Regions from separate parts of the Rhizobium sp. B230/85 genome, predicted to be linked through region 3. Evidence: riboswitches for the same ligand, from Rfam matches in the RefSeq annotation. Region 3 holds a riboswitch; each other region holds the start of a gene.

Region 1 (7,090 bases), on a different replicon from region 3:
ATGACCTTCAGCGCCTGTCCCGTCTCCTGAACCAGTTTGACGCCGTTGCTGACCTCGTCGCCGGAGTTGCGGATCAGTTCTTTGATCTCCTTTGCGGCTTTCGCCGAACGCTGGGCCAATTCCCGAACTTCCTGGGCGACGACGGCAAATCCCTTGCCCGCCTCGCCGGCACGTGCCGCTTCAACTCCGGCGTTGAGGGCCAAGAGGTTCGTCTGGAAGGCGATCTCGTCGATAACGCCGATGATGCTGGAGATCTGGTTGGAGGATTGCTCGATGCGCTGCATCGCAATCACCGTGTTCGCAACCACCTCGCCGGAGAGCTGTGCCGACTTGTTGGCTTCGATTGCTACGTGACGGGCCTCTTCCGTTCTCTTGGAGGAATTCGTCACATTGACTGTAATCTGGTCGAGGGCTGCGGCTGTCTGCTCCAATGAGGCTGCCTGCTGCTCCGTCCGCTTCGACAGATCGTCCGCGCCGTGACTTATTTCCCGTGCGCCACTGTCGATCGAGCCCGCTCAGCATCAATGGAGCTGCGGTTGGTTTCCGCTTCTTGCTCAAGTTGACGTGCGCGTAGGCCGTTATCTTTGAAGACCTGAACAGCCTTGGACATGGTGCCGACCTCGTCACGACGATCGGTGCCATCCACTTGTGCACTCCAGTCACCGCTTGAGAGCAGCTTCATGGTCTTTGACAACTGGTGGATGGGCCGCACGAGCCAGGAACGGATAGCAAAGAAACCAACGACCAAAACCGCAACTAGACCCATGATAACGACGGTGAAGGTTATTATCACAGTGCGGTTCGTCACGTCGGTGAGGACATCGCTATCCTTAGAGGCATTTTCGGCAATTTCGGTTGTTAGAGATGTAAACGTAGGACCCACTTCCGCGAAAAGTGACTGACACTCTTTTTGATATTTTTTCTGCGATGCTCGCACGTCGGCGTCGGTGGTCGCTACCCGCCCAGCCTCGATCGCCGGCGCGCAGGATTGATTTATGATTTGCAAGCTTTTATCTCTTAGTTGCCCAACCTCACTTTCCGGCGGGGATTGCTTGCACTACGCGAGCCATGTATTCGGAAAATGATGCTTTCGCGGCGTCAAGATCCGTCTTAGCCTTGGCATTGCCTTCGTCAGTGTCCGACATCATCAGATCGCCCATCGCTCCGCGCGCCGCCTGAAAGCTCCGGTTAGAACGCGCTAGGTAAAGAGCGGCAGTCGCTTCGTGGTCCAAGAGTGCGTTGTAACCCGCATCGATCGAGTTCAACTGCCGGCCGGTGTAGAACGACACGCCGAGCGCAAAGAGCCCAAACGTGGACATGATGATCAGAAATTTGCCGATGATGGAAATATGTTTCACTTGTAGCCCCCATGAAAACGGTTTTTTAAAATTGGCGCTGATTACAAGTCATTTGCTTCACACTGCGGTGAGATTTTGCGGCTTGACGACGGCAGAGTCTTCTTCTGCCGCGCCCTCCCTTGCCGCCGAATAAGGCTGAACAGCGACTCATCTCGCGCATTTCAGCCTTTCGTAAAATACGGCCGATTACCTAAGTATCTCTTAGATTTAAAATATACGGGCTTTATTGTTTTCTGACACCGTAAGCACCCTACGTATATATAGGCTTAGTAAAACCGTAAATCGATTACAGCTTTAGTATTGTCGAATACAGATATCAGATCGAGATTTTTCGAGACCGCGATATACATTCCCACGCATGTTTTCTATTTGAGTTGTTAACCTGGGCATGTCATCGAGAAGTTCTATACGGCATCACGACACGAAAGTGCACGATCTGTCCGACATTTGAGAACATAGGGTGATCACGTCGGGCGGGTTGCGATGACTAGCGGTTGGTTGCGAAAGCCTGATGGAAATTGAGCGCGGCCTCCCACCGCTCTGCAGCGAGACACTACTCCGATTTCGTGCTGATGCGCGAACCGCGAGGTAACACTTCGAGGCTGCGGCGATCGATCTGCGCCAGCACTTCATCAAAGCTGAAGAGGGATTGCCAGCCAAGCCCGTTCTTAGCCCGGCTTGACTGTAACCGGCACGCCCGGCAAAGTCCGTCAGATCCTGTTCCTACCGCTCGCATGACTGATCGGCGGTTGAAACCCGGCAGTAGATGGCGGCGCGCTGTCCCAGCTGAACCCTCGTCGATTTTAGTGCCGGAAGGCCTTGATTTGTATGGGCCAGTTGTTGTCCAAAACAGGACTTTACTTCAACAGGGACAATTGCGGCATGACGAGACGACATATTCTCACCGAGCGACGGCGCTCGGCACTGTTCGATCTGCCAACCGATGAGTTGTCACTGCTTCGGCACTACACACTGGGCGACGCCGATCTTGGGCACATCCAGGAACGCCGCAGGCCGGAGAACAGGCTGGGGTTCGCCCAGCATGTCCAGAATAATCCATTCTGTGAAATTGCCATTTCATTACAGGAAGATCATGTCCAGGAGGACTGGTCCTTGGGCAGACGTCCATCGGGATCGTGGACGTCGACCGTGTCATCATTAGTCAGATTAGCGTTGAACACCACAAGATTCGTCCCGCCAGCGTGCCGAAGTGATGGAAAGAGAATTCCCTTGTATCCGGCAGAGATCACGATATCGGACAATTTCCACGATGCAGGAATTTTTCGGTCGATCCGCGCAATTCTGCGCTGATCGACCGAAACTGTCCACGAGATCACAGCCGAGGTCGGGATATGTCATCACAAATCGCGGAAATATGGTGTTGAAACGCCGATTTCGAAATTTTACCGACCATCAAACGCGAAAAAGCTCTTGGGTCTCCTACCTCTGATGTCGGCAGCAAACAACTGGTTGCCGGCAGCGTTCAGTCAGGATCCGATATTTTGAGGTCTGTCGCTGTCAGGCATCAAAGGGACCTCTTCGAAGTTTGCGAGGATGCCCGCTTTCATCAGAAATCGTCTGACATTCTCACGGATTGCTTGGACAGGAAACACACCTTTCTCGGCCATCCGGCATGCTTTCATGAGGACCTGATAGGTGTCACCCTGCTGTTCTTCGGGCCATTCGTTGAGAAAATCGACGACGCTCTCAAGACTGGCAAGCTCCTGAATATGGAGCGCTTTTTTCACAAATAGAGGTTTGTCAAAAAAAGTGTTCGCCACAGCGGCCCCCTCAACTTAGCCGTTGATTCAACTGGGAACAACTTCGTTGTTTTCAACAGCTCGGGTTCGAAAAAGGAACTCTTGCGATCGGTACGTCAAGTTGACCGCGGGAAAATATCAGAGCGCCGCCCCGGTTTTAGCGAATTTGCACTGCAGCGCGAACGAACCTTGCGCGCTGGTTTGATACGTAGGCCATGGTCCTCGTCTCAACGAAATCCTGTCGACTCTAGCAGGTCACGGAAATATCGCCGATTTTTCCGCCGCTTCCCGCTAGAGGGCTCGAAGGAGAGCGGTGGAGATGGGCCGCTTCGAATGCGCTGCAGCCGTGCCGGAGGTCAGCAAGCATGCGATCAGCAATAAAATAATGCGCTTCATTTGAACGGTCATGAGGTCGGCAATAAGCCGGCCCCACTTCACCTTAGCGCAACGCTAGCGCGGCCGGACGGTAATTACCGCTTTCGGCCAACAGCTTTTCAGCAAGAAAGCCGAAAGCAAGAGATAGCACTGTCCAGATGATCGCCTGAAGGCCGATCGTTGCGATCCGGAAATTGTAAAGCGTCATCGCTGAGAAGTTTTCGGGAATTTCGTTGATCGATGGCATCAGCGCCTGCGCGATCGCGAGGAATGCGACGTAACACAAGCCCGCAAGAATCGCGCCGTTCCATGTACCGAAGCGAACGCGCAGGTTTCTCGCCAACGCGAACGCGGCCGCCATGCTGCAGAGAGAAATGACGAGCATCACGAAAAATAGCCCGGTGCGGATCCCAATTGTGTCTGGACTTCCCACGGCTGGGGGATTTGGCGCGTACTTAAGGTCAGGAACGACCACTATGGCCACGAACGCGGCAAGACCGATTACCGCAGAAAGGGCGCGGGGACTGAGCTTGCTTCCACGCCCATATATGAAAGCGAAAACCAGCGAGAAAATTCCTCCGATGGCGACACTGTAGGTCATAACGCCGGTAAACAAGCCAATTCCCGCCTGTGTTTGACGGCTGACCAGTTCCGGTTCGGCAGGTGCGTTTGTCGCCGCTGCCATTTGCTCTTCGAAAGCGATCGCCCTGGCGACCGGGGGCTCCCCAAAAACGCGGGCAAAGCCAAAGGCGAGCAAACCCGCTAGGAGACCTGCGATCAGGCCTCTTGCCAAAAGTCTTCCCATCATAGACGTGTTCCTTCAGTGGCAGGGAAATCCGAGCAGGTGACGAGCGTCATGAACGAATTCATGTACCTCCATGCCGGGGACGATTTGCATTGCACCCTCTTCCGTGCTGATGAAATACAGAGCGATCATAGCCAAAAGGCCCGCGAAAATCGCCCAAGGAACAATTTGCCCGACCGGGATCGGTTCAACAATGGTGCCTGTAGTGTAAGTGGCAGTGGTCATTCGGTCCTCCTGAATGGCGCGTTCTGATATGGACTGTCGGTTGTCGGGGTCTGGCTTTCGACCATGGTTTGTCGATTACAGTGGCGCGACCGCTCCAGAGTTTCACTGGCTTCCCGAATACTATTCACTTTTCTATAACAGGCGTCAGGTGACGCGGCAATGTGAAGTATGTCGAGCAACTTGGTGCTCATGCAGGGGGATAGGATGAAGACATCAAGAGCCACTCGAATTTCGCTGATATGCGCTGGCAGGAGTGCGGGGGTTCACACATCGACATTTGGCAATCTGGGTCTGCTCCCGGGAGAGGAGGTCCGAATCCAACAAGTGTTCGCCTCTATCTGCAAAATCACGACACCTATTCTATCAGCCCCGGAGGAGAATGCGCTCCAGACGGCATCCATGATCACGGAGACCTTTGAGGTCGAAGAAGCTTTGGCGGAGCTTGACCACGGCCGCTGGAAAGGTGCGACGCTCCAGGCGATCGCAGCAGCAGAGCCAGAGAACTTGCAAGCCTGGCTTACGGACCCCAGCATTGCGCCACATGGCGGCGAAACAATCGTTGCTCTGCTTGAGAGGGCACGCATCTGGCTCCGCGGCCGGATGGAGCGCGGAGGACGGCATGTGGTCATCGCGAACCAGTCCATGGTGCGCGCCCTGATCCTCGGGATCATCGAGGCCCCCGCGCAATCATTTTGGCGTCTTGAAGTAGCACCGCTGAGTACTACAGAGATGAGCTCGGACGGGCAGCGCTGGACAATCCGAACCATGGGTGCCGTGGCAGGGAGTGGCTAATCGGACGGACGGTCCCAGCAAGCGGATTCAGATTTGCCGCAGGTCGCCCGCATGGACATTACGCATGTGCCTAATTCATTGGGCGGGTCTTCACTGGAACGCCGCCTATCTCGGCCGTGCCAGCGCCCATCTGCGCCAGCTTGGCCGAAATATTGACAATGAGTTGCTCAAGCAGGTCTCGCCGCGGAGTTAGGAGCATATAAACTTGTTCGGCGTCAATTCCTGGGACATCGAGCAGCGGTTGGGCGAAGGATTCAAGCCGTTGCGGCTTCCGCAAGGATGATCCGGGCCGCATGACGTTCATCGTATGTTCGACCGCAGCGCGGGAATTTAAACTGATCGTGTTCCGTCCCATAGGGGGTAATGCGTTCGCGAAAGCCAATAGATGTCATGGCGGTCTACTTTTTCCCGCAGAGCCTACTAAAATCAGGCATTTCCGAAGCTATCCCTTCATCACAGGCTCTTGACCGATCCGTTGTGGCGCTCGCTTCGCAGGACAATCGACGTTGTGGCCGAACCGTAATGGGCAACGGCATCGACGATGCGCTCCAGGTCGGCTGGCGCAGGCACGATCACCTTGAGATGGAAACAGTCTTCTCCTGTCAGAATGTTGTCTGTTGTTGATAGGCGGCGCAGGATTTTGAACTACTCTTGTGCTGACCCTGACGGCATACATCACGGCTCCGGCGCAAAGCGAAAACTGATCGCGACACAAAATATGACAATTTTACTCAACAATGACTAGACGGGACCGTCCCGTTTGATTATAAGGCGGCCGAGAGGTTGGTACACGCGGCCGACAAGACGCGGACGTGCCCCCTGCCCCACAGATTGGACAATCGCCAAGGCCCATTCCTTGCTGGGAGTTTTCCCGGGCTTTGCACCATCGCCGCACAGTTTGGAAGTCAGTTCAGAGGCATTAGAGAGGCTTTATATGCCGAGGATAAATCAGCGCATCGAATCCGATCACTCGAGAGGTCGAGCATCGAGCGAACCCGTTTCTGACGACGTAGATATCCTCGGAATTGGGTTCGGCCCCACCAATCTGGGCCTTGCGATCGCCATAGAGGAACGTAGCCGGGACACGGACGGGGAGAAGGCGCTGACGTCGCGCTTCGTTGAGGCGAAGCCGGAGTTCGGCTGGCATGACGGGATGCTCCTGCCGAACGTCACCATGCAGATCAGCTTTCTCAAGGACCTCGTTTCCCTGCGAACCCCCACAAGTCCTTACACCTTCGTGAATTATCTTCATGAAAGGCAAAGGCTGTCCGACTTCATCAATCTCAAGACGTTTTTCCCATCCCGCAGGGAATTCCACGACTACCTTCGTTGGGCCGCCGACCGGATATCCGTCCCGGTTTCCTACGGCGCCGTAGCGCGGGGTATTGAATGGCGCGGCGATCGTTTCGCGGTGAGGGTCGCGCGGAGCGGCGACATCAATGTGCCTCTCGAGACGATCCACGCCCGCAATATCGTCGTCGGGATGGGCTATCGGCCGGTTCTGCCGGAGGGCATCGTTCCCAGTCTGCGGATATTCCACAATTGCAACCTTCTTCCGAGCCTCGAGAAACTGCCGTCGAGGCCGAACATGCGGTTTCTCGTGGTGGGAGCCGGACAGAGTGCTGCCGAAGTCGTGGCATATCTCCATGAAACCTGCGGCGATGCCGAGGTCCATGCATCTCTCAGGCGCTTCGGCTACTCGCCTTCCGACGATACGCCCTATGTCAACCGCATCTTCGATCCATCATCGGTAGACGAGTTCTATACGGCGCCGC
Region 2 (7,090 bases), on a different replicon from region 3:
CTGCTGGTCGTTGAACTTCAGGGTCGCGAGGAACACAGGAAAGAACGGCAGGGCGATGCCGTTGACGATCAGCGGGGCACAATAGGACAGGGCGCTGCGCAGCCGGAAATAGGCAGGAGCCTCCCTGCCCGTCGAAGTCATCGTTGCGGGAATCATGACAATGCCTGATTTGGAAACGCTGATTCCCTACCACGCATTCGCCATCGCGCCTACGGCGCCTTCAGGTCGGTGGGAAATTCAAGGCGCTGGAAGGCCTTGTCCGCTCACTCGGCAGCGGTCATACCGGACGCCGCCTTTGCTTCGGCCATCATCAGCGCAAGGTCCATGGCCGGGCGCGACGGCAGGCGATCCTGGCGGCTCTCGGCCACGGCAGTAGCAGGCTTCGCGTCGAGGATCTGGCGCCAGGTGATCAGTTCGAAGCTTCCATCCTCATGCTCGGCAATCGCCGTACAGCTTTCAACCCAGTCGCCGGTGTTGATGTAGCGCAGGCCATCGATGTCCTCGATGACGGCATGGTGGATATGGCCACAAATGACCCCGTCGGCATGGTTGCGCTTGGCCTCTTCGGCCACCACGCGCTGGAACTCGCCGATGAAGTTGACCGCATGCTTGACCTGCTGCTTGGCCCAGGCTGAGAACGACCAGTAAGGCATGCCGAGCCGGCAACGAATGCTGGCGAGCGCGATATTCAACACAATGGCGACGTCGTAGGCCCAGTCGCCGAGATAAGCGAGCAGCCGGGCGTTGCGCACCACGACATCGAACTCGTCGCCGTGCAGCACGAGATATGTCTTGCCGTCGGCAGTGGTGTGGATCGCCCGTTCGGCGACCTCGATACCGCCGAAATGGTTGCCCGGGAAATCGCGCAGGAATTCGTCGTGATTACCGGGGATGTAGACGATGCGCGTGCCCTTGCGCGCCTTGCGCAGGATCTTCTGGACGACATCGTTGCAATCCTGCGGCCAGTACCAGCTGCGCTTCAGCCGCCAGCCGTCGATGATGTCGCCGACGAGGTACAGGGTATCGGCTTCGTGATAGCGCAGGAAGTCGAGAAGATAGTCCGCCTTGGCGGCCTTCGATCCCAGATGAACGTCGGAAATGAACAGGGTTCGGAAGTGTCGAGTGTCCATCAATGTCTCCACGAACGTAATGCCCGTGCCCCAATCTTCGCTGTGCCCGGAATAATCAGACTCGTGTTTCAGGAAGATGACATCACATCCAATTCGAGCGCGAAGATGGCGTAGCTTACCCTGCCGCGCATCGGCAAAATCTTGCCGCCCTGCCACAATTCCGTACTGTGCACCCCCGAGGATTGTTGTATGCAGTGACGTGAAATCGTTAGACGAATGGTAATGGAGAAGCGTGATGGACCCGCAGGATGCATCGAAGGCACAGAAGAACATGACCAGCGGTGACCTCGACGAACAGGCGCTTTTCTTCCACCGCTATCCCCGTCCGGGCAAGCTGGAGATCCAGGCGACCAAGCCGCTCGGTAACCAGCGCGACCTGGCGCTCGCCTATTCGCCGGGCGTTGCCGCTCCCTGTCTCGCCATCCGCGACAACCCTGAAATGGCTGCCGAATATACATCGCGCGCCAATCTCGTGGCCGTCATATCGAACGGCACGGCCGTGCTTGGCCTTGGCAATATCGGTCCGCTGGCCTCAAAGCCGGTGATGGAAGGCAAGGCCGTACTGTTCAAGAAGTTCGCCGGCATCGACGTCTTCGATATCGAGATCGAGGCACCGACCGTCGACGAGATGGTCTCGACGATCTCGGCACTGGAGCCGACCTTCGGCGGCATCAATCTCGAGGACATCAAGGCGCCCGAGTGCTTCGACGTCGAGCGCCGCCTGCGCGAGATGATGAAGATCCCGGTCTTCCACGACGACCAGCACGGCACTGCGATCATCGTCGCCGCCGCCATCCTGAACGGCCTGGAACTGGCCGGCAAGACGATAGAGAACGTCAAGATCGTCGCATCCGGTGCAGGCGCTGCCGCCCTCGCCTGTCTCAACCTTCTCGTCATCCTCGGCGCCAAGCGCGAAAACATCTGGGTCCACGATATCGAGGGCCTGGTCTACACCGACCGCAACGTGCTGATGGACGAGTGGAAATCCGTCTATGCCCAGCCGAGCGACAAGCGGACGCTGGCCGAATCGATCGGCGGCGCCGATGTGTTCCTCGGCCTGTCGGCCGCTGGCGTGCTGAAGCCGGAACTGCTGGTGCAGATGGCCGAAAAGCCGCTGATCATGGCGCTCGCCAATCCCAACCCCGAAATCATGCCGGAACTCGCCCGCGCCGCCCGGCCTGACGCGATGATCTGCACCGGGCGCTCGGATTTCCCGAACCAGGTCAACAACGTCCTCTGCTTCCCCTACATCTTCCGCGGCGCGCTGGATTGCGGCGCGACGACGATCAACGAGGAAATGAAGATGGCGGCGGTGCGCGCCATCGCAGCCCTTGCCCGCGAAGCCCCCTCGGATGTTGCCGCCCGCGCCTATACCGGCGAAACGCCGATCTTCGGCCCGGAATACCTGATCCCCTCGCCCTTCGACCCGCGCCTGATCCTGCGCATCGCTCCGGCCGTCGCCAAGGCTGCGGAAGAGAGCGGCGTGGCGCTTCGCCCGATCACTGATTTCGACGCCTATCTCGATACGCTCAACCGCTTCGTCTTCCGCTCCGGCTTCGTCATGAAGCCGATCTTTGCAGCTGCCAAGCTCGCTCAGCCGAAGCGCGTCGTGTTTTCCGAAGGCGAAGACGAACGCGTGCTGCGCGCCGCCCAGGTGCTGCTCGAGGAAAACACGGCCGTGCCGATCCTCATCGGCCGCCCCAGCGTCATCGAGACACGCCTGAAGCGCTACGGCCTGAAAATCCGCCCGCACACCGATTTCGAAGTCATCAACCCGGAAGACGATCCGCGCTTCCGCGATTACGCCGACCTCTATTTCTCGCTTGTCGGCCGCAGCGGCGTCATCCCGGAGGCAGCCCGCACAATCGTCCGCACCAACACCACCGTCATCGGCGCACTGGCGCTGAAGCGTGGCGACGCCGATGCACTGATCTGCGGCCTCGAAGGCCGCTACGAGCGGCACCTGCGCGTTGTCCGCCAGATTATCGGCAAGCGCGCCAATGTCCGCGACTTCTCGGCCATGAGCCTGCTGATCTCGCAACGCGGCAACACGTTCTACACGGACACCTACGTCAACTTTAATCCGACGGCCGAAGAGATTGCCGAATCGACAGTGCTGGCAGCGGAGGAAATCCGCCGCTTCGGGATCACGCCACGCGCCGCCCTTGTCTCGCATTCGAACTTCGGCTCGCGCGAATCGGAGAGCGCCACGAAGATGCGCAATGCCCTCAGGCTCATCCGGCTTGCAGCCCCCGATCTAGAGGTCGATGGCGAAATGCACGGCGACAGCGCGATTTCCGAGCATCTGCGCCGCCGCGTCATGCCGGATAGCACGCTGACCGACGAGGCCAACCTGCTGGTGTTCCCGAACCTCGATGCGGCCAACATCACGCTTGGCGTTGTCAAGGAGATGATCGACGGGCTGCATGTCGGCCCAATCCTGCTCGGAACGGCCCTGCCGGCCCATATCCTGTCGCCCTCGGTCACCTCCCGTGGCGTCGTCAACATGGCAGCCGTGGCCGTGGTCGAGGCATCGCAGCCCGGCTGATACTGACGGGACCGCCGGGCATCATCCCGGCGGTCGACCACCTGCTGCCGAGCGCAGGGCTGGCGCAAGTCTGTGGGCGCCATATATCTTGCGCGTGATAATGGATGAACTGCAACTTCGCCCCGGCTGAGGCGGACACCATCCGAACGGAGCAGGCCAAAGGCGTGACAGTGGGCTGGAAACATTCATTTTGGGCGCTTGCCGCATCCTTGGCGATGGCAGCGCCACTGGCTGCCCAGACGAACGCAATCTGCGACGACCTGCGCGGCCAGATGGCCAATCTCAGCGAAACCGTCGGCACCAACCGCCAGCTCCGGCAATACCGCACCGCCATCGCCCAGCAGATATCCGAGTTGCGCCAAGTCGAGAACGACCTTGAGGACAACGAGTGCTCGTCCGGCAGCATGGTGATCATAAACGGTGACGACGACGGCACCTGCGCGCGGATCGAGGATACCCTGCAGCGCATGCAGGAGAACCTGCAGGATCTCGTTGCCAAGCGCGACCAGATCCAGCGCGGAGACGTTTCGGAAGGACCCACGCGCAACCAGCTTTCCGCAGCGCTGCGCGCCAACGGCTGCGAAGATCAGGATAGCGGCGATACCATCATCACCAACCGCCCGGCCCCGCAGGCAGGCATCGAGCCCAGCTACCCCGCAACCCCAGGGGCAACGACGCTGGACAGCAGCGGCGGTCCATCCGGCAACGAACCGGCACCGCAATCGCCGATCCAGAGCTACGCCTTCGGTCAATCCTATGGCGGCGGCAATGTCCGCACGGTCTGTGTGCGCACTTGCGATGGCGGTTTCTTTCCGATGACCCAGAATGCATCGCCCGGCGATTTCCAGCGGGATGGCGAAACCTGCGCGAGGATGTGCCCGGGCGTAAAGACCGAGTTGTTCTTCCACCGCCTGCCCGATCAGGAAACATCGGCGATGGTCTCCGCCTCGTCGGGCACCCCCTACAGCGCCATGCCCTACGCCTTCGCCTTCCGCAAACGGCCGCCGAACGAAAAGACCAGCTGCACCTGCAATCTGCCGGCCTATTACGAGGAAATGCGAAGGCAGAACGCACTGACAAAGCCGCCAGCCGCAGGCACGCAGCAAGGCTCGATCACGACGATCATTCCAAAAGAGTCGCCGCCGGCCGTGCCGACCGCACCCGCAAAGGGCGATGCGCCGCCGGTGGAACGGCCGTACGATCCGTCAGCCGGCAATGTCCGCCAGGTCGGCCCGGCATTCCTGCAGCCCGACCAGCGCAAACTAGACCTCACCCGTCCGGCCGTACCCGGCGAGCAGCCCCAGCAATAGGCCTCAGCCCTGCGGCCGGCCCCAGCCATTCTCGAACACCAGATCCTCCAGCGGCAATCGCTGCCGCCAGCCTTTGACGGCGAGTTCCGGTTCGCCATAGAGCTCGTCTACGAACCCCAGGCAGAGCCAGGCGATCATCTCGATCCGCTCCGGTATGCCGAGCAGCGCCCGGATATCGGCGTCGTGAAAAATGCTGACCCAGCCGACGCCCACACCCTCGGCGCGCGCCGCAAGCCAGAGATTCTGCACGGCGCAGACTGTCGAATAGGCATCCATGCGCGGATTGTGGGTGCGGCCGAGCACGACGGGCCCGGCACGATCCGGATCGCAGGTGATGCAGATGCTGAGCGGCGCCTTGCGGATCCCCTCGAGCTTCAGCGACCGGTAACTCTCGCGGCGGGCACCCTCGAACTGCAGCGCTGCCTCACCATTGGCGCGCTCGAAGGCTTCGAAAGCCTTCTCGCGGATACCGGCGTCGCGCACGAGAATGAAATTCCAGGGCTGCATGAAGCCAACCGAAGGCGCGTGATGGGCAGCGCCCAGCAGCCTTGCGATCAGGTCGTCCGGCAGCGGCTGCGGAAGGAACTGGTCCCGCACGTCCCTGCGCGTTTCGATCGCATGGTAGATGGCGTCGCGCTCGGCGACGGAAAAGGCTTGTGCGCGGACGAGATCGTCCCTGCAGTCAGGTCGCATCGTTTATATCCCCAACAATGCCAACCGCCCGCCGTCCTCGCGGGATCAGTCTATCTTATCAGGCCGGTCTTCTGGCTCGGCTTCATCTGGCGATGCTGCCTTCCCGGTCGAAACCAGTGGCATATCGGAGAACTGACCGTTCCCCCTGCATCGCCATCCGCCTTACAGCGTTGGGCACGCGCCGGATTTACACCGGCTTCCCGATTCTCCCGCCTGGGCGGGCACCTGATGAAGGAGATATGCGCGATCCGGCTAGCGATGGCAAGCGGATCGCAGGCCTGCTCAGCGCTCCGGTTCGTACCGGACAAAGGCGAACTCCTCGCCATCGGGTGACCAACTCGGTACGTTGATTGTCCCCTGGCCCCCGAACAGCTCGAACAACGTCGTGATGTTGCCGCCATCCATGTCCATCAGGCGCAGGCGGACGTCGAGATCGCGCGGATGATCGAAGACGTCGCCGTCGTAGGAGAGCAGCACGACCTTGTCGCCCTTCGGCGATGGATGGGGAAACCAGTTGCCGAACTCGTCGTCGGTCACCTGCTGCAGGTCGCGACCGTCAGGCCGGATCCGCCAGATCTGCATACGGCCCGTCCGGCTGGAGTTGAAATAGATCCACGCGCCATCGGCCGACCAGTCCGGCCCGTCGTTGCGGCCCTCGCCATGGGTCAGCCGCGTCTCCGCACCGCCCTCGACCGAGATCGTGTAGATGTCGAAGAGATCGCCGCGAATGCCGCAGTAGCTGACATGCTTTCCGTCGGGCGACCAGCCGTGCCAGTAGGACGGCAGGTTTGCCGTCACCTGCCTGGGAACGCCGCCTTCCGCCGGTACGAGATAGATGCAGGACTTGCCGTACTGGACCTTGTCGCAGAGCGCGATCAGCGTACCGTCGGGCGAGATGCCATGGTCGTTGTTGCAACGGTTGGCAAAGCCTGTATCGACGCGCTCGACAGTGGCGAGCCCGTCGAGCGACAGGCGGTAGAGAAGCCCGTCATCGTTGACGAGCAGGTAGCGTCCGTCCGGCGCGAAGTTCGGCGCCTCTACGAGACGATCGGTCTGCCAGACGACCCGCCTCTGACCTGTTGCAATGTTGAAGATCTCGACCGAACTGCGCATGTCTCACCCATCCTCGAAGCCGGCGCCCGAACCAAACAGCGACCGCGGAGGTTTTAACGGCTCGCCCAACGGACATCAACTGGCTCGACCGGACGCGATTGCGTGAGGCATCGCCATTCCCATGTTTTGCCGTTGCAATTCATCGTGGCAACCGAATACTGCCGCTAACCAGCATCGGAGCCACGCATGCCCAATCTCCCGAACTTCTTTCACACCCACTTCGATAAATCGTCGGACGATCTCGGCGTCATCGAGAAGCGGGTGCTGAAGCGAGCCCGCGAACGCAAGATCATCTC
Region 3 (7,090 bases):
GTGAGCTTCGACATGGCAGACTTGCGAAAATGCGACTTTCGAGAAACCTTGTTTCAAGGCTGCAGCCTGCGCGACGCCAATCTGGCCGAATGCAGGTTCGAAGATGCTGACCTTCGCGGAGCCGATCTTGGCGGGATACGCCTTCTGAACGCTAAACAATTTAAAGGAGCGACGATATCCCGTGACCAGGCCGGGCAGCTTCTGGCTGAACTCGGGTTAAAAGTTCGGTGAAGCGGTTTGAACAGGGCCTAAACGGCTGCCGCCGATGGTACTCCCGCATCCTGAGTTTCAGCAGGATCTAAACCACTTTTCCATTTCGCGTTAGCCCACCAGATCAGGTGGTAGTGAACTGCCCGACAACAACGTTAGCGGGCGTGTGTGGATTAAGGCAACAAAAAAGCGGATCAAACTCACACGAAAGCTAACTCCCAGGTTAAAGAATGTCCCGCTGGCGGCTCGCACACCCATCCTTCAGTAAGAGGATGGCTCTTTCGATGAAGAGTTGCGATAACTGCGAACGAGAAATCTCCGATCACCTTTCGGTCTGTCCCTATTGTGACAGGCTTCAAATGTCTGGTGATCTACGGGTCAGGCAAACCAAGAGAGTGGTGGTCGTGGTCATATTGACTATCATTCTGACCAGCGGTTGGGCCCTCATTCGGTATTACACGCACGGCGTCATACCCCTTCCCAAATGAAGTCAGTTTCGAGCATCTCCCGTCGGTTCACCATTTGGTCGCCGGACGTCGTCCTATCAATGCAAATTTGGCGGCAACCGGAAGATTCTGATGAGACATGAGATCTTTATTGTGCAGCGGAAATGGATAGTTGGCTTCGGGCAAGGCATCATCACCACGTAAAACGATCAGAATTCCGCCTCGACTGCATATCAGACGGCCGCCTGCATCTTTGGAATGTGCCGAGAGAGGTTGCTACGGTTTATGACGGGATCGATGCCGCTGAGCGAGCCTTATCGGCCCTACAACGGGAATTGTTCGCGCTCATCGTGGAAGAATTCGTAGTCCGGCAGGACTTCGTCGCCGAAGTGATCGAAGTGACTATTGAGGGCGAAGACAACGCGGTGCTTACGCGCTACTCGCTTCCGAAAGTCTGAGTGCAACCTCCGCCACAGTCCTCCTCGGATTTCTCGGCGCCGGCGGGATGACCTTACTCAATGATACCCAGGCCGTTGGCGTAATCTTCCCAACCCATTTGCCAGCTGGAACCGCCAGGCGGCGTGAAGTCGAGCAATGTGACCTGAGGGTGCGGGTTTGCTGAGAGACAAGGGGACGTCGCGATGGCCCCTTGAAACCTTTGCGACAGCGTCAGACCGGACTTTTGATTTCGACGTCGTCCAAGCCTTTGGCTTTGTAGATCACGAAGGAGAGGATCCATGCGAGAAGGAAGACGCCGATGATCACGAACCCGAGATTGTTGAAGTTTTCGTTCAATCCGCCGACGATGTCCCAGAGGCCACCTTCCAACCCCAACTTGTCACTGATCAATCCAAGGGCTTCGATACCGCCGATGAGCACGGCTACGATGATCGAAACCAGTGTGATAGTCATGTTGTAGTAAAGTTTCCGCATCGGCTTGACGAAGGCCCAATCATAGGCGCCGAGCATCATCACGCCGTCAGTTGTGTCGATCAAGGACATGCCGGCAGCAAACAGTACCGGGAAGACCATGATCGCCTCGACCGGAACGCCTTTGGCCACTTGTGTCGCTGACACGCCAAACATAGCGACCTCGGTCGCAGTATCGAAGCCAAGGCCGAATAGAAAACCAAGGGGAAACATATGCCAACTCTTGGTGACCAGCTTGAACATCGGGCGCAATACGCGCGCGAGAAAGCCTCGATTGTTGAGGAGAAGGTCAAGATCCTCCTCGACATAGGTGCCCCCTGCCCTCACGCGGCGGTAGCTCTGATAGATCGACACGAAGATCACGATGTTCATCGTGGCAATAATCAGCAAAAACAATGCCGAAATGCTCGTGCTGATCGTGCCGCCAACACCCTCGAGGCTCTGGAACCCACCCAGCAGCGAGGATGCCGCCACCACAGCTCCAGCAACCAGCACGACCACCGTCGAATGTCCGATTGCGAAAAAGAAGCCGACGGAAACCGGCCGCTGTTTCATTTGCATGAGCTTTCGGGTGACATTGTCAATGGCAGCTATATGGTCGGCATCAATGGCATGGCGAAGGCCGAGCCCGTAGATTACGAGTGCCACGCCGAGTAGCGCAGGCTCGTCCCAGAAAGCGACAAGCGCCCATAGCCAGGCTCCAAAATTAAGAACGGCAAGAACCGTATAGATCGTCACGAGGCGTGCCTTGAAATCAGGCGTGCTCTCGTCGAAAGGTCTGGTGATATTGGTAAACATGGGAAGTCCTTTGTGTGACGTCTGCTGTCATGGCAAAGGTGACGGAAATCCGCCGCGTCGAGACACCCCGCCCCACGCTTATGCCAATGACGTCCAATGATGGCAGGTCTCCTGACTTGCGGGTCGTTGCCGCATCCGCCTTCCCAGTCCCCATGCGGACCAGTGGCATCTTGAATGAAGCTCGTCGCTCACAGTTGCGGGGACAGTCCCGGTTTTGGCTCCTGATGGGTAATCCGCACCGTGTTCCCTTTTGATCCCATACGGGAACCATCGCGGAGACTATTACGAATGCGAGGTGGCCACGTCAATCAGTGCAGCGTGCTGCCGGCCGAAATTTGGTCGAGCATCATGACTTGGCATTTCTGCTGCCATCCAGTAAAGGCGGCTTCACCAATTCAGAGCGTGCGCTATCGCGTACAAAGCGTTCGTGCTGGAATATTGCTCCACCGACAAGGTTGCCAGATGAAGCCCATCCGCAGCATCACCATTATGATTTTTGTGGCCTTGATCTGGGCTGGGGCATTAACCGACCATAGGTGACCGCGGTGCCTGATTAGATGACCGCCGGTAAAAGCGAAAACCAAACTGGTGGCTGCCAGCGCCAGGATGCGCTCCGAAATAGAGACCGCCGCAAGTCGCTTGAGGCAAATGTGAACGCCTTGAACCAACTCGAACCTGCATCACCGGCAAAGAATTATTTTGGTCGTTACCAACGGTCAGGCCTTGTATGCGCCGGGAAACACAATGTCCTGATCCACGAGGACATCGAATTTGTAGCCAGGGCGAATTTCTAGGGTCGACTGAACATCCATGTTCCGCTGGATTGTCCGGTCCGCCACACGCCCGAATGTTTCGGCGAAATTGCGCCGCGTGGCATCCGAGGCAGTGTCCTGGGTCGCGAGTGTTGAGCTTTCTGGAACGGCCATGTCTATACCCGTCCCGATCAGCGCGATCAGCACGGCCGAGCCGAAGGTTTTCAAATAATGGCTGTTTACCTTGTCGTTAAAACCGCCATAGCCTTCAGCATCGGTCCCCGACATCCCGCCGATCTGCAAAGTCGAACCATTGGGGAAAATGATGTCTGTCCAAACAACAAGCACACGCTTCTGTCCGAATGACACCTTGCTGTCGTAACGGCCGAACAGTTTCGTTCCCTGCGGTATCAGCAGGCGATGACCGGTGGCGCTGTCATAGACATTCTGGCTCACCTGGCCGGTGATCCGGCCGGGAAGATCGGAATTAATGCCGGTGATCAGCGTTGCCGGAATGACCGAGCCTCGCTTCAGCTCGAAGGGCGATTGTTGAGGCACGACACGGTTCGGCAGATAGCCAAGGTCTTTCAGGTCGGCGTTGAAGAACTCTTCCTTGGCGCTTTGCGCATTGGGATCGACGTTTTGACCACCAAGCCCCGCACGCAGGGCGGCCGCATAGAGATCGGGGGTGCTGCCGGTGTTTGTCGGGGTTGTTGCGGGTCTTGCCGACGTGTCCGCGGTCGCTCCATTCGTTTCAGCACGGGCTTCCAGCTTACTGCGATCAATGGCGAGCGGCGCATCATAGGCAGCGTTGTTCGCCTGCAGCCTAGCCAATCTCTGGCGCTGCTGCTCGCGCAGATATTGTTCTTGTTGTTCTCTTGCGAGACGAGCCCGCCAAACCCCTTCCGCTTCGAGCTCCTGGCCGCGCTGCTGCACATCGCGGTGCCCCGGCTGCTCTGGGAAAGGATTGTTGGTCTTCTCATCGGCCGGCTTTGCTTCGACCGGCTTCGGCTGGAAGGTGGTCTGTTGCCGCTGGTCACCGATAATGCCATCGGTCACACCGCGTTTGATCTGGTCGGCGTAGGTGGAGGCAGGGTTGCCCGAACTTATCTCCGGACCACTGTCCTTGGCGAAGTAGAACCCGCGCGAAGCAAGCCCAAAGAAAATGACACCAAGGAACGCGATCGTGAGGACGATAACGGCCATGATCGGCACGCGGTTGATCCGCCGTATACCGGGCTGGGGCTGGCTGCTCTGTGCATTGCCGAGCTTGAGGGATTGCGCCATGGTTGGTCTCCTCAACTGCGCCGCACGAGCGACAGTGCGCTCGCTGGCGTCGCGCCGTTCGCCGTCACAGAATAGGCTCGGCCGAGTTCAACGCTGTTGGTCGAAAGACGTGCCAGCACCTGACCATCAAACGGGACAATGACGTAGGCGAGCGGGATCATCGCCGTGTCACGATCGGTCTTCTGATTGGTGACCACGGCGTAGCCCCATCCCTTCAACGTGGCTTCCAACGCCTGGCCGAAGGGCGAAGCATCCACCTTAAGTGCGACGGTTGCCTTCCCGGGCCCGATCTGTTCGGCAAGACGGCTGACCATGTCTCCGGCAATAGCACTCGCCGCCAGGCCGGAAATTTCCGGTGGCGCGTTGCTAGCGACGAGGTCGTCGGCTCCGGTGGACTGGCATCCGGAGAGGAGAATGGTCAGAGCGGTGGCTGCGGCAAAACTGCGAACTGGAATCAGGAACATTGGCGCATGGGCGAAAGCATGCATCATTGGCCTCCCCTTTTGATCGTTACCTTCTCTTGCTTCCACCCGACGCCGGAAACGAGCACTGCGCGGTCGATCAGATAGTCGACGACCATCATGTCGTTCTTCATGCGGTAGTTGACGATGCGATTCTGCCCGCCTGACGTGACGAAAAGAACCGGCGCGTCCTGGCCGGAGATAGAACGCGGGAACTGGATGTAAGTTTTGAGCCGGTCGGAATAGACCCGCGTGGGCCGCCAACCGGCGCTGCCCGAGACCGAATATGAAAAGTTCAATTGTTCGGCGGGGACGCCTGCGCCCGGGATGGTGCTTGCCTCCAACCGCGCATTCACGTCGGCAAGCTTGGTCGACACATCCTCTGGATATTCAAAGCCAACGCGCGCCATATACTGGGTCGGATGGGACTTGAGCTGGATGTGATAGGTGCGTCTGGATGTCGTGACGACCATTGAGGTCACGAGACTAGGTTCTGCCGGTTTGACAATCAGGTGGATCGCCTGACCGCCGGCAGCCCCCGAGGTCGCCGGCTCGACCTTCCAGCGCACCGTGTCGCCGACCAGCACGTCTCGGACGACCTCGCCACCTTGCAGTTCAATATCGCAAACCTGTAGCGGCGAGCAGACGACCGAGGGCTGCACCTCGCCGTATAGGAAGATCACCTTGCCGTCGGCGCCCTTGGTGACGAGACCCCGCGATCCACGCCATTGGGTGGAGATGCCCATGCCCTTTGCCTCGTTGGCGGTTACGCCATCGGCAGCAGAAGCATGGAAGGGAACGACTATTGAAGACGCCAACATCACCGAGACGAGAGCACTCGTCAGCATGGCCCGTGTTCTTGTACGTGGGATGATCATGTTCGGGGCGATGCCTTTCAAAGCTGTGCTGTCCAGTCAAAGTCGCGGAGATAGAGACCGATGGGGTTTATACGGATGACGCCCTCGTCCTGAGGAGGGGTCAGTGTCACCGTTGCAATGCCGCGGAAGCGGCGGACGGCCGTTTCCTTGCCGCGCCGATCGCGCTCGAACTCGGTCCAGTCCATCTGGTAGCTCTGGTTCGACAACGCGACGATATTGTCGACCTCGACCGCCACCGTCGCGATCTTTGCTTTCTCAAACGGTGAGTTCGTGCGGAACCAGGTATTGACCTTCTCGGTTGCCGGATCGGATGTCCGAAGTAGGCCGTAGGTCCGGTCGATATATTGCTTCTGCACGACCGCGTCGGGCGTCACACTGCGAAAATTCGAGACGAAGCTACCGAGGGTGGCCCGCACGACACGCGGATCGGCATATTCAATTTGCTGCGGAAATCCAGCATTGACCGCCGCGCCGAGCTTGTCGACCTCAACGATATATGGAACGAGCTTGACCTGGGTGCTCTGGTAGAGCGCGTAGCCAAAACCGATCACGGCCATGGTCATGCCAGTGATGCCGACGATCCGCCAGGCGGTCGCTGCCTTTACGTAGGATCCATAGCGCTCATTCCATTCGTTGCGCGCAGCGAGATAGGGATTGTCGGGCATGTGTTGTCCGGCCATGAACGCTCTGCCTCCAGTCATTTGGTGTCGTTGATCGGCGGGGGTGGAGGCGGTGATCCGGGTCGGCCTGACTGCTGGTCTAGTTTGGCGTTGGCGAGCCCCAGTAGAGAACCGGCGTAGGCCCCGGGAGAGCCGATCGCCTTATCCTTTGCCGCCGAACTGAGCGCACCGGCGGCCCCACCGATACCCGCCTCCATGCCGCGCATGGCGGCAGTTCCGAGCGAGGATCCCCCTGCCCTTGCCGCACTCGCGGCCTGGAAGCCTCGGCTGGCTGCGGCCGTTGCCAAAAACCCAGCGCTTGCTGCAAACGATGCGGCCTGTCCGCCGTGGCGGATCGCTTCCATTCCTCCGGAAACAGAGGCGCCTTGAACGACGCCCTGAAGGATCGGCGGCACATACATGGCGATGACAAAGACCACAACCGAGATACCGGCGATGGCGAGCGTATTGATGAACTGCTCTGATGTGGCTGTCGGCGCCTCGGCCAATCCCAGCAGGATGTCGGAGCCGATCTTGGCAATCATCACCAGCGCCATCAGCTTCATGCCCACGGAGAACGCGTAGACCAGATATTTGATGGCAAAATCCTTGGTGTAGGACATTCCGCCCAATCCGAGCATGATCATGCCCGCCAGCAGACCCACATAC
Region 4 (7,090 bases), on a different replicon from region 3:
CGCAGGACGACGAGACTGTCGCAGAACATGGCCGCAAGATTGAGGTCGTGAAGGGCGACGATACAGGTGATATCCAGTTTGGCGACAAGCGACAGGATATCCAGCTGGTGCTGGATATCGAGATGGTTGGTCGGCTCGTCGAGTAGTAACTCCGTCGGAGCCTGCGCCAGCGCGCGGGCAATGTGCACCCTTTGACGCTCGCCGCCCGACAGCGTCTGCCATAGTTGGGCTGCCCGGGCCTGCATGTCGACCCGGGCGAGCGCGATCTCGACGGCGGCATCGTCGTCGCTGCTCCAGGTGGAGAGCAATCCTCTGTGGGGCGTGCGACCGAGGCGGACGACGTCGGCGACGGTCAATGGCGTGTCGGTCGTCGATTGCTGCTCAACGAAGCCTATGCGTCGCGAGATCTCGCTGCGCGACAGGCTAGCCACATCATGTTCTCCAAGTCGTATAATGCCGCTGCGGACCTTCCTCAACCGGCAGATCAGGCGCAGCAGGCTGGATTTCCCCGATCCGTTCGGCCCAAGCAGACCGAGAACCTTGCCTTGCTCGATCGCCAGGCTGATGCCGTTAACGATGAGCGTGTTACCGGCTGCATAGGTGACGTCGTCGACGGATATGCTCATGGGGTCCTCCGGACACGATAGAGGATGACGGCAAAAGCGGGCGCTCCAAAGAGAGCCGTGACGACGCCGATCGGCAGGATCTGCTGGGGGATGATGATGCGCGAAGCAATATCGGCTCCGACCATGAAGATCGCGCCGCCAAGGGCGGTCGCCGGCAGCAGGCGGCCGTGCGACGGCCCGACCAGGAAGCGCGCGGCGTGCGGAATGACAAGCCCGACGAAGCCGATCGAGCCGACCATGCTGACGACGCTCGCCGTCATGACGGCGGTCGTGCCAAGGAGTACGATCTGTACGCGGCGCACCGGGATGCCGAGGGAGGTCGCCGCGTCGGCGCCAAAGACGAAGGCGTCGAGCGCCCTGACATGGCAGAGGCAGACGATGAAGCCCGCCAAGGTCACGGGGGCGGAGAGATAGACGTCTGGCCAGCGCACGCCGCTCATCGAACCGAGCAGCCAGAACAGCACGCCGCGCGCCTGCTCTGCATTGGCAGACGTTGTGACGATGTAGGAGGTCAGGGCATTGAACAGCTGCGATCCGGCAACGCCGCAGAGAATGATCCGCTCGCCCGACCCGCCTGCCCCTGAGGCCAGAATGCCCACCAGCGTAAAGGCGACGACGGCCCCGATGAATGCTCCGCCGGACAGCCCGAGAACGTTTGCGCCGAGCCCGAGGATCGTGATGCAAACTGCCCCTGTCGAGGCGCCTGCCGAAATGCCAAGCACATAGGGTTCGGCCAGCGGGTTGCGCAGCAGGGCCTGGAGCACGGCGCCGCAGAGCGCCAGCGAGGCTCCGGCACTGGCTGCAACCAGTGCCCGGCTGAGACGGTAATCCCAGACGATGCCTTGGTGAATACGGTCGATTGCAAAGCCCGTGCCGAAGATGCGGTTCGACACAGCCTCTGCCGTCGTCTGCAGCGGGATGGAGATTTCCCCGATGGAAACGGCAAGGCTGATCGAAAATCCGAGGACGACGATGGCGGCAACGGCGAGCGCTGCAAGCGCCCACCATCTACGCCGTGTTACGACTGCGCTGTTGCTCACCGGGCCAGACCGAAGGACCTGATGCCATTTGCAAGAACCTCGATGCCGTCGATCGTCCGGATCGTCGGGTTCATGGACTGCGCATCCATCATCACAAATCGTTTGTTCCTGACGGCGTCCACTTCGCTGGTGACGGGATCGTTCTGCAGGAAGTCCAGCTTCACCTTGGGATCGTCTGCCGCATAGCGGCGGCGATCCATGGTGGCGATGACGATGACGGCCGGGTTCGCCTGGGATATTGTTTCCCAGCCGACAAGCGGCCATTCCTCCTCGGTGGTCACGACGTTGCGCGCATCGAGGGCCTGCATCATATAAGCGGGGGCACCGTTCTTGCCGGCTATGAAGGCATCGCCCCTGACCTCTTTGCTCGAGAACCAGAAGACGATCGGCAGGTGCTTGGCGGCCGCACCCTCCACGGATGCCACAGCGGTGGCCTCGCGTTTCCTAAGGTCGGCGATCAGGGCATCGCCGCGGTCCTTGATATCGAAGACTTCGGAGAGCTGGGCGATCTCCTGATAGACTAGATCCATGCTGAACATCTGCTTGCGGACCCCGTCTCCGCCGTCGGAATTGACTTTGGCGACACAATCAGCCGGCGAGATATAGGTATTTATTCCGAGGTCGGAGAATTGCTCCCGCTTACCGACGGAACCCTGCGGTCCGACATGCCACTCGAATTCCGCAGCCACCAAGTCTGGTTGGCGTCCGACGACGGATTCGAAGCTCGGATCGTTGTCGGCCAGCCTTTTGATCTTGCTGTTGGCCTGTGCATATTGAGGAAGCACGGGACCCACCCAGACCGCCGTGCCGACGATCTTGTCGGCAAGGCCGAGAGACAGGAGAACTTCCGTCATCCCCTGGCCGATGGACACTATCTTCGAAGGCGCCCTGGCAAAGGTCACCTGTTGACCGCAATTGGTTATGGACAGCGGATAGACCGTTGCCGCGAATGCGGGGGCGGCCATGCCGAGAAGCCCGCAGGCAAGCGTAATGCTGGACAGAAACTGACGCATGAAAAATATCTCGATTTTATGGGAAGGCGAGTGCCCTGGTGCTGCAGGTATGCGGCAGCGAGGCAAGCTGCGGTTGCCACGTCAGCTGTCGGAAGCCCAATCGAGCCGGAGATGCGCCAGGCTATGGCGAAAATTCAAATGAGACATATCTGTTCCTTTCCGGGCATCCCCGCCCGGGTTCATGGGATAGCGCTTGACGGCAGGTCTCCTGACTTGCGGATATGCGCCGATCATCTGTCTTCCCGCGAAACCTTCGCAGTGACATGGCCCTGAGGCCCTGGGATGAGCAGCAATCCGCTTACAGTTGCGGGGGCAGTCACGGTCTTGGTCCCATTCGGGTGGCCCTCACCGTGTTCCCTATTAATCCCCTTGGAGTCATCCTAAGGGAACCGTCGATGGCATCTATGACAGGCCTGCAACGGCGGTCAAGGTGGGCGGGTCTCGCAAAATCTCGCACAGGTCGGAAATCCATCATTGCTTTATATTATGTTATAACGTTACATTATTGGTAAAATGCAGGCAGTCAAGTGTCTTGTCGCGTTAGCCAACAAACAGACTGCTTACGCAAACCTGTTGCAAACGACGTGCAGGGTCTGGAATGTACGTACCGGAAAGGTGCCCGACGAAAGGCATTCCGGGAATCGCAGGCAGGAGTAGCGCATGAGCAAAATTATTATATTCACCGACCTGCACATGGTCCTGGAGGGAGAGACGATCATCGGCCTCGATCCCTATCAGCGCCTTTCAAGAGGGATAGATCATGTCAACCTGCATCACCGCGATGCTGAGTTTGCGGTGATGACGGGTGACCTCTCGCACCGCGGCAGTCGCCAATCCTATGCGAGACTGCGCGAACTGCTCGACACGCTCGAAATTCCCGTCCACCTGCTGGTCGGAAACCACGACAACCGCGAAAACTTCATTGCCGCCTATCCCGAAAGCCCGCGTGACGAGCACGGTTTTATCCAGCAGCGGATCGAGACCGAAAACGGTGTCATGCTTTTGCTCGATACGCTTTGCGGACCGCCCTACGTCTCGCCGGACGTTCATGCCGGGGTGCTGTGCGACAATCGGCTTGCCTGGTTGAAGCAGAACCTCACTGGTGCCGGCGACCGGCCCGTCTACATCTTCATGCATCACCCACCGCTCGACACCGGGTTTCCCGGGATGGACAAGATCAAGCTCCGGAACGGCGAGGAGTTTTACGATATCCTTGCCGAATACGGCAATGTCCGCCACATCTTCGCCGGCCATGTTCACCGTACGATTGGCGGCTCCCATCGCGGTATACCTTTCTCGGTATTCAAGAGCCCGGTCCATCAGCAGCCGATGGTATTCGATACGGAAGATACTTCCCTCTCCGTCGATGAACCGGGCGCCTACGGCATCGTTTTCCTGAAACCGCAGGGATGCCTCGTTCATGTCGAGGATTACGAACTGTCCAACCATTCGATATCGGGCAGCGACGCACTCGGTAACTGAGACATATGCCCTGACGTCGGACTATGCCGCGTCGCCGCCTCGTCTTTAGGCCGCTTCCATGACACCGACGCTGACCGGCAGGTCAGCGTTGGTGTTTTCACGTGCGCATCCTCCGGTTGCCGCGCGCGCCTCGGCAAGACCGGTGGAAAGATCGGAAAATTTGTAGGCAATAGTTGACATCGGGAGTCAACAAACAATACAGGAGTTAACCAGTCAACTTATTGATCATGGTCGTTGGTCGGTATTCCGTAGACTTTTCAGGTATTTGATAGATTGATTGCAGGGGGCTGCCGTGATGTTTCGCGAGGCTAGGACGACTGTATCGCCGGTGGGCACATCCTTTACGACGACAGTCGGACGTCTGATGATCGCGTTTCTGTCGAGTTCGACGCTGCTTGCCGCAACCCCGGTTTTCGCTCAGTCAGGCGACGCGGAAGCAACCACGCTCGCCAAGATCACCATTGCGGGCCAAGGCGACCGATCTGGCACCATTGACAAGACGATTGTCGCAAAGAGTTCCCGCTCCAGCAGCAAGACCGACACCCCGCTTCTCGACGCGCCGGCCTCGGTTTCCGTCGTCACCGCCAAGGAAATGAAGGAGCGCGGTGTCACCAACCTCGACCAGGCGCTGGCCTACACGCCCGGCGTCTCCACCGATATCTACGGCTCCGACGACCGCTACGACCACTTTTTGATCCGCGGTTTCTACCAGACGACCGACGGCTCTTTCCGTGACGGGCTGCCGATGCGTGTCGGCGGCTCCTTTACCGCCAGCCGCCTCGAGCCCTATGGCATGGAACGGATCGATGTGCTGAAGGGGTCCAACTCCACGCTGTTCGGCCTTTCCGGCCCCGGCGGTATCGTCAATGCGCTCACCAAGGTGCCGCAGGACAAAGACTTCGGCGAGATCTATACAACGGTTGGGAACGGACATGTCGAAACCGGCACCGACTTCGGCGGAGCGCTCGACAAGGATGGCATCTGGACCTACCGCATGACTGGCAAATGGCAGAATGCCAATGCCGGCATCGACCATACCAACGACGATCGCGTCTATGTCGCGCCGGCGCTGACCTGGTCGCCGGATGCCGACACCTCCGTCACCATCCTGACGGATTACAACAAGCGCGACGGCAACCCTGGCCATGCCATTCCCTACAAGTCTGGGATCGATTCCGAGACCTATCTCGGTGAGCCCGATTTCGACAGGGTCGACACCATCGAGCGCAATGTCGGCTATCAGCTGCGCCACGATTTCGGCAACGGTTTCGAGTTCCGGCAGAATGCCCGCTACACCAATCTCGACATGACCTATCAGCAGATCTATCTCGGAGCTGCCGATCCTGCTTCGAGCCGCGCTGCATTGGCAATTTATGGCCATAGCAAGCGGTTCCAGATCGACAACCAGCTCCAATATGACGGCAGCTACGGCCCATTCGAAAGCCGCACACTGCTGGGCGCCGATTATGGCCGCGACAGCAATAGCGAACGTCGCCTCGACGGGACGGCCGGTGGCGTGCTCGATGACAGCAAACCCGTCTATTGCGGCACACGCTGCATCTCGTTCGGCGCACCGGTGGACACCAGGACAAGGCTGACAACGGCGGGCACATACCTCCAGGAACAGCTGACGATCGACGACCGCTGGATCCTGACGCTGGGTGGCCGATACGATCACGCCGACACGATGTCGGAGAGCTCAGGCATCCGCGACGACGCGGTCGATACGAATTTCTCCAAGCGCGCCGGGCTTACCTTCAAGGCGACCTCCGAGCTCTCGGTCTACGCCAATTACTCGGAATCCTTCCAGCCACTGGCAGCCAGCCGCTCGACCTTCCTCGGCACGCCCAAGCCTCAGGAGGGCACACAGTACGAAATCGGTGCAAAATATCGGCCCGAGGGTATGGATGCGCTGTTTACCCTGGCACTGTTCGACCTGACCCAGAAAAACGTGGCGCAGTGGGCGTCGGACTATTCCTACCAGTACCAGGTGGGCAAGGTGAACGTGAAGGGCATCGAGTTCGAGAGCAAGGTCGCGCTCACCGACCGGCTGAACCTGACTGCCGGTTATTCGTACTGGGACGCGCGGATCAAGGACGACGCGACCACCGGGCTGATTGGCAATCGGCCGGAACTCGTTCCCAACCACATGGCAACGCTCTGGGCCGACTATACCATTCCCGGCAAAGGCGCGATCGGTGACATCAACGTCGGGATGGGCGCCCGCTTTGTCGGCAATACTTTCGGCGACAATGCCAACACGCTGCCGCTTGCCTCAAGAACGGTCTTCGACGCGGCTTTCAATTACAAGTTCAAGAACGGCGTTGCCCTCGCCGTCAACGCCACCAACATCTTCGACAAGGAATATGTGGCCAGCATCGACGACTACAGTCTGGCCGCCTACTACGGCGACCGCCGCGCGGTGCGGGCGACCCTGCGCTACACCTGGTAGCGCCTGCGCGACGATCTCTCGGCGCAACCACAAAACACAGGAATGGATGTCATGGCTCTCGTTACCCGTCGTCGCGACCTGCTGTGCGGGCTGGCAACCGCTCTCTTGGCGCCGGAGCTGATGCACACACCCGCCATCGCTGCCGACGGGCCGCTGCAATTCGATCATGCCTTCGGCGTGACCGTCCTGCCGAAGCCCGCTACCCGTGTCGTATCGCTGGGCTACCTCACCCAGGATCCCCTGCTCGCGCTCGATGTCATCCCGCTTGCGATCCGCGATTGGTTCGGCGACCAGCCGTTTGCCGTCTGGCCATGGGCGCAGCCTTTTCTGAAGGACGCCCGCCCCGTTGTCATCAAGGGCAATGTCGGGTTGGAACTCGTCGCTACCTTGCAGCCGGATCTGATCGTCGGCATCGGGTCAGGCATATCGGAAGCAGAGTACGCCGGGCTTTCCCGCATTGCGCCCGTGCTGATGCAG

The links. A riboswitch is a leader RNA that binds a small molecule or an ion and turns the genes downstream of it on or off. The one in region 3 is predicted to bind cobalamin.
Region 1: linked by a shared signal. The riboswitch ahead of J5289_RS28760 (CbtB-domain containing protein) and the one ahead of J5289_RS27140 (HoxN/HupN/NixA family nickel/cobalt transporter) in region 3 are both predicted to bind cobalamin.
Region 2: linked by a shared signal. The riboswitch ahead of bluB (5,6-dimethylbenzimidazole synthase) and the one ahead of J5289_RS27140 (HoxN/HupN/NixA family nickel/cobalt transporter) in region 3 are both predicted to bind cobalamin.
Region 4: linked by a shared signal. The riboswitch ahead of J5289_RS22495 (ABC transporter substrate-binding protein) and the one ahead of J5289_RS27140 (HoxN/HupN/NixA family nickel/cobalt transporter) in region 3 are both predicted to bind cobalamin.

Annotation. Positions count from the first base shown of each region.
Region 1 is NZ_CP072161.1:1,534-8,623, forward strand. Features, by position in the region: partial or broken gene J5289_RS28735 (methyl-accepting chemotaxis protein) at 1-931, opposite strand, end outside; gene J5289_RS29985 (Tar ligand binding domain-containing protein) at 1,032-1,358, opposite strand; partial or broken gene J5289_RS28740 (DUF4158 domain-containing protein) at 2,241-2,396, shown strand; gene J5289_RS29790 (RES family NAD+ phosphorylase) at 2,450-2,695, opposite strand; gene J5289_RS28750 (DUF982 domain-containing protein) at 2,846-3,139, opposite strand; gene J5289_RS28755 (CbtA family protein) at 3,558-4,301, opposite strand; gene J5289_RS28760 (CbtB-domain containing protein) at 4,314-4,523, opposite strand; cobalamin riboswitch at 4,547-4,681, opposite strand; gene J5289_RS28765 (histidine phosphatase family protein) at 4,923-5,315, shown strand; partial or broken gene J5289_RS29990 (Tn3 family transposase) at 5,398-5,612, shown strand; gene J5289_RS28775 (hypothetical protein) at 5,769-5,885, opposite strand; gene J5289_RS28780 (lysine N(6)-hydroxylase/L-ornithine N(5)-oxygenase family protein) at 6,250-7,090, shown strand, end outside.
Region 2 is NZ_CP072156.1:2,433,187-2,440,276, forward strand. Features, by position in the region: gene J5289_RS11825 (MFS transporter) at 1-156, opposite strand, end outside; gene J5289_RS11830 (UDP-2,3-diacylglucosamine diphosphatase) at 264-1,130, opposite strand; gene J5289_RS11835 (NADP-dependent malic enzyme) at 1,366-3,678, shown strand; gene J5289_RS11840 (DUF2865 domain-containing protein) at 3,894-4,988, shown strand; gene bluB (5,6-dimethylbenzimidazole synthase) at 4,992-5,681, opposite strand; cobalamin riboswitch at 5,725-5,925, opposite strand; gene J5289_RS11850 (PD40 domain-containing protein) at 5,964-6,794, opposite strand; gene J5289_RS11855 (DUF1003 domain-containing protein) at 6,981-7,090, shown strand, end outside.
Region 3 is NZ_CP072159.1:91,630-98,719, reverse strand. Features, by position in the region: gene J5289_RS27150 (pentapeptide repeat-containing protein) at 1-231, shown strand, start outside; gene J5289_RS27145 (hypothetical protein) at 821-1,114, shown strand; gene J5289_RS27140 (HoxN/HupN/NixA family nickel/cobalt transporter) at 1,326-2,384, opposite strand; cobalamin riboswitch at 2,468-2,671, opposite strand; gene trbI (IncP-type conjugal transfer protein TrbI) at 3,101-4,423, opposite strand; gene trbH (conjugal transfer protein TrbH) at 4,435-4,911, opposite strand; gene trbG (P-type conjugative transfer protein TrbG) at 4,911-5,705, opposite strand; gene J5289_RS27120 (conjugal transfer protein TrbF) at 5,780-6,442, opposite strand; gene trbL (P-type conjugative transfer protein TrbL) at 6,460-7,090, opposite strand, start outside.
Region 4 is NZ_CP072157.1:958,681-965,770, forward strand. Features, by position in the region: gene J5289_RS22485 (ABC transporter ATP-binding protein) at 1-626, opposite strand, end outside; gene J5289_RS22490 (iron ABC transporter permease) at 623-1,666, opposite strand; gene J5289_RS22495 (ABC transporter substrate-binding protein) at 1,663-2,679, opposite strand; cobalamin riboswitch at 2,860-3,088, opposite strand; gene J5289_RS22500 (phosphodiesterase) at 3,340-4,161, shown strand; gene J5289_RS29470 (hypothetical protein) at 4,207-4,341, opposite strand; gene J5289_RS22505 (TonB-dependent siderophore receptor) at 4,457-6,613, shown strand; gene J5289_RS22510 (ABC transporter substrate-binding protein) at 6,665-7,090, shown strand, end outside.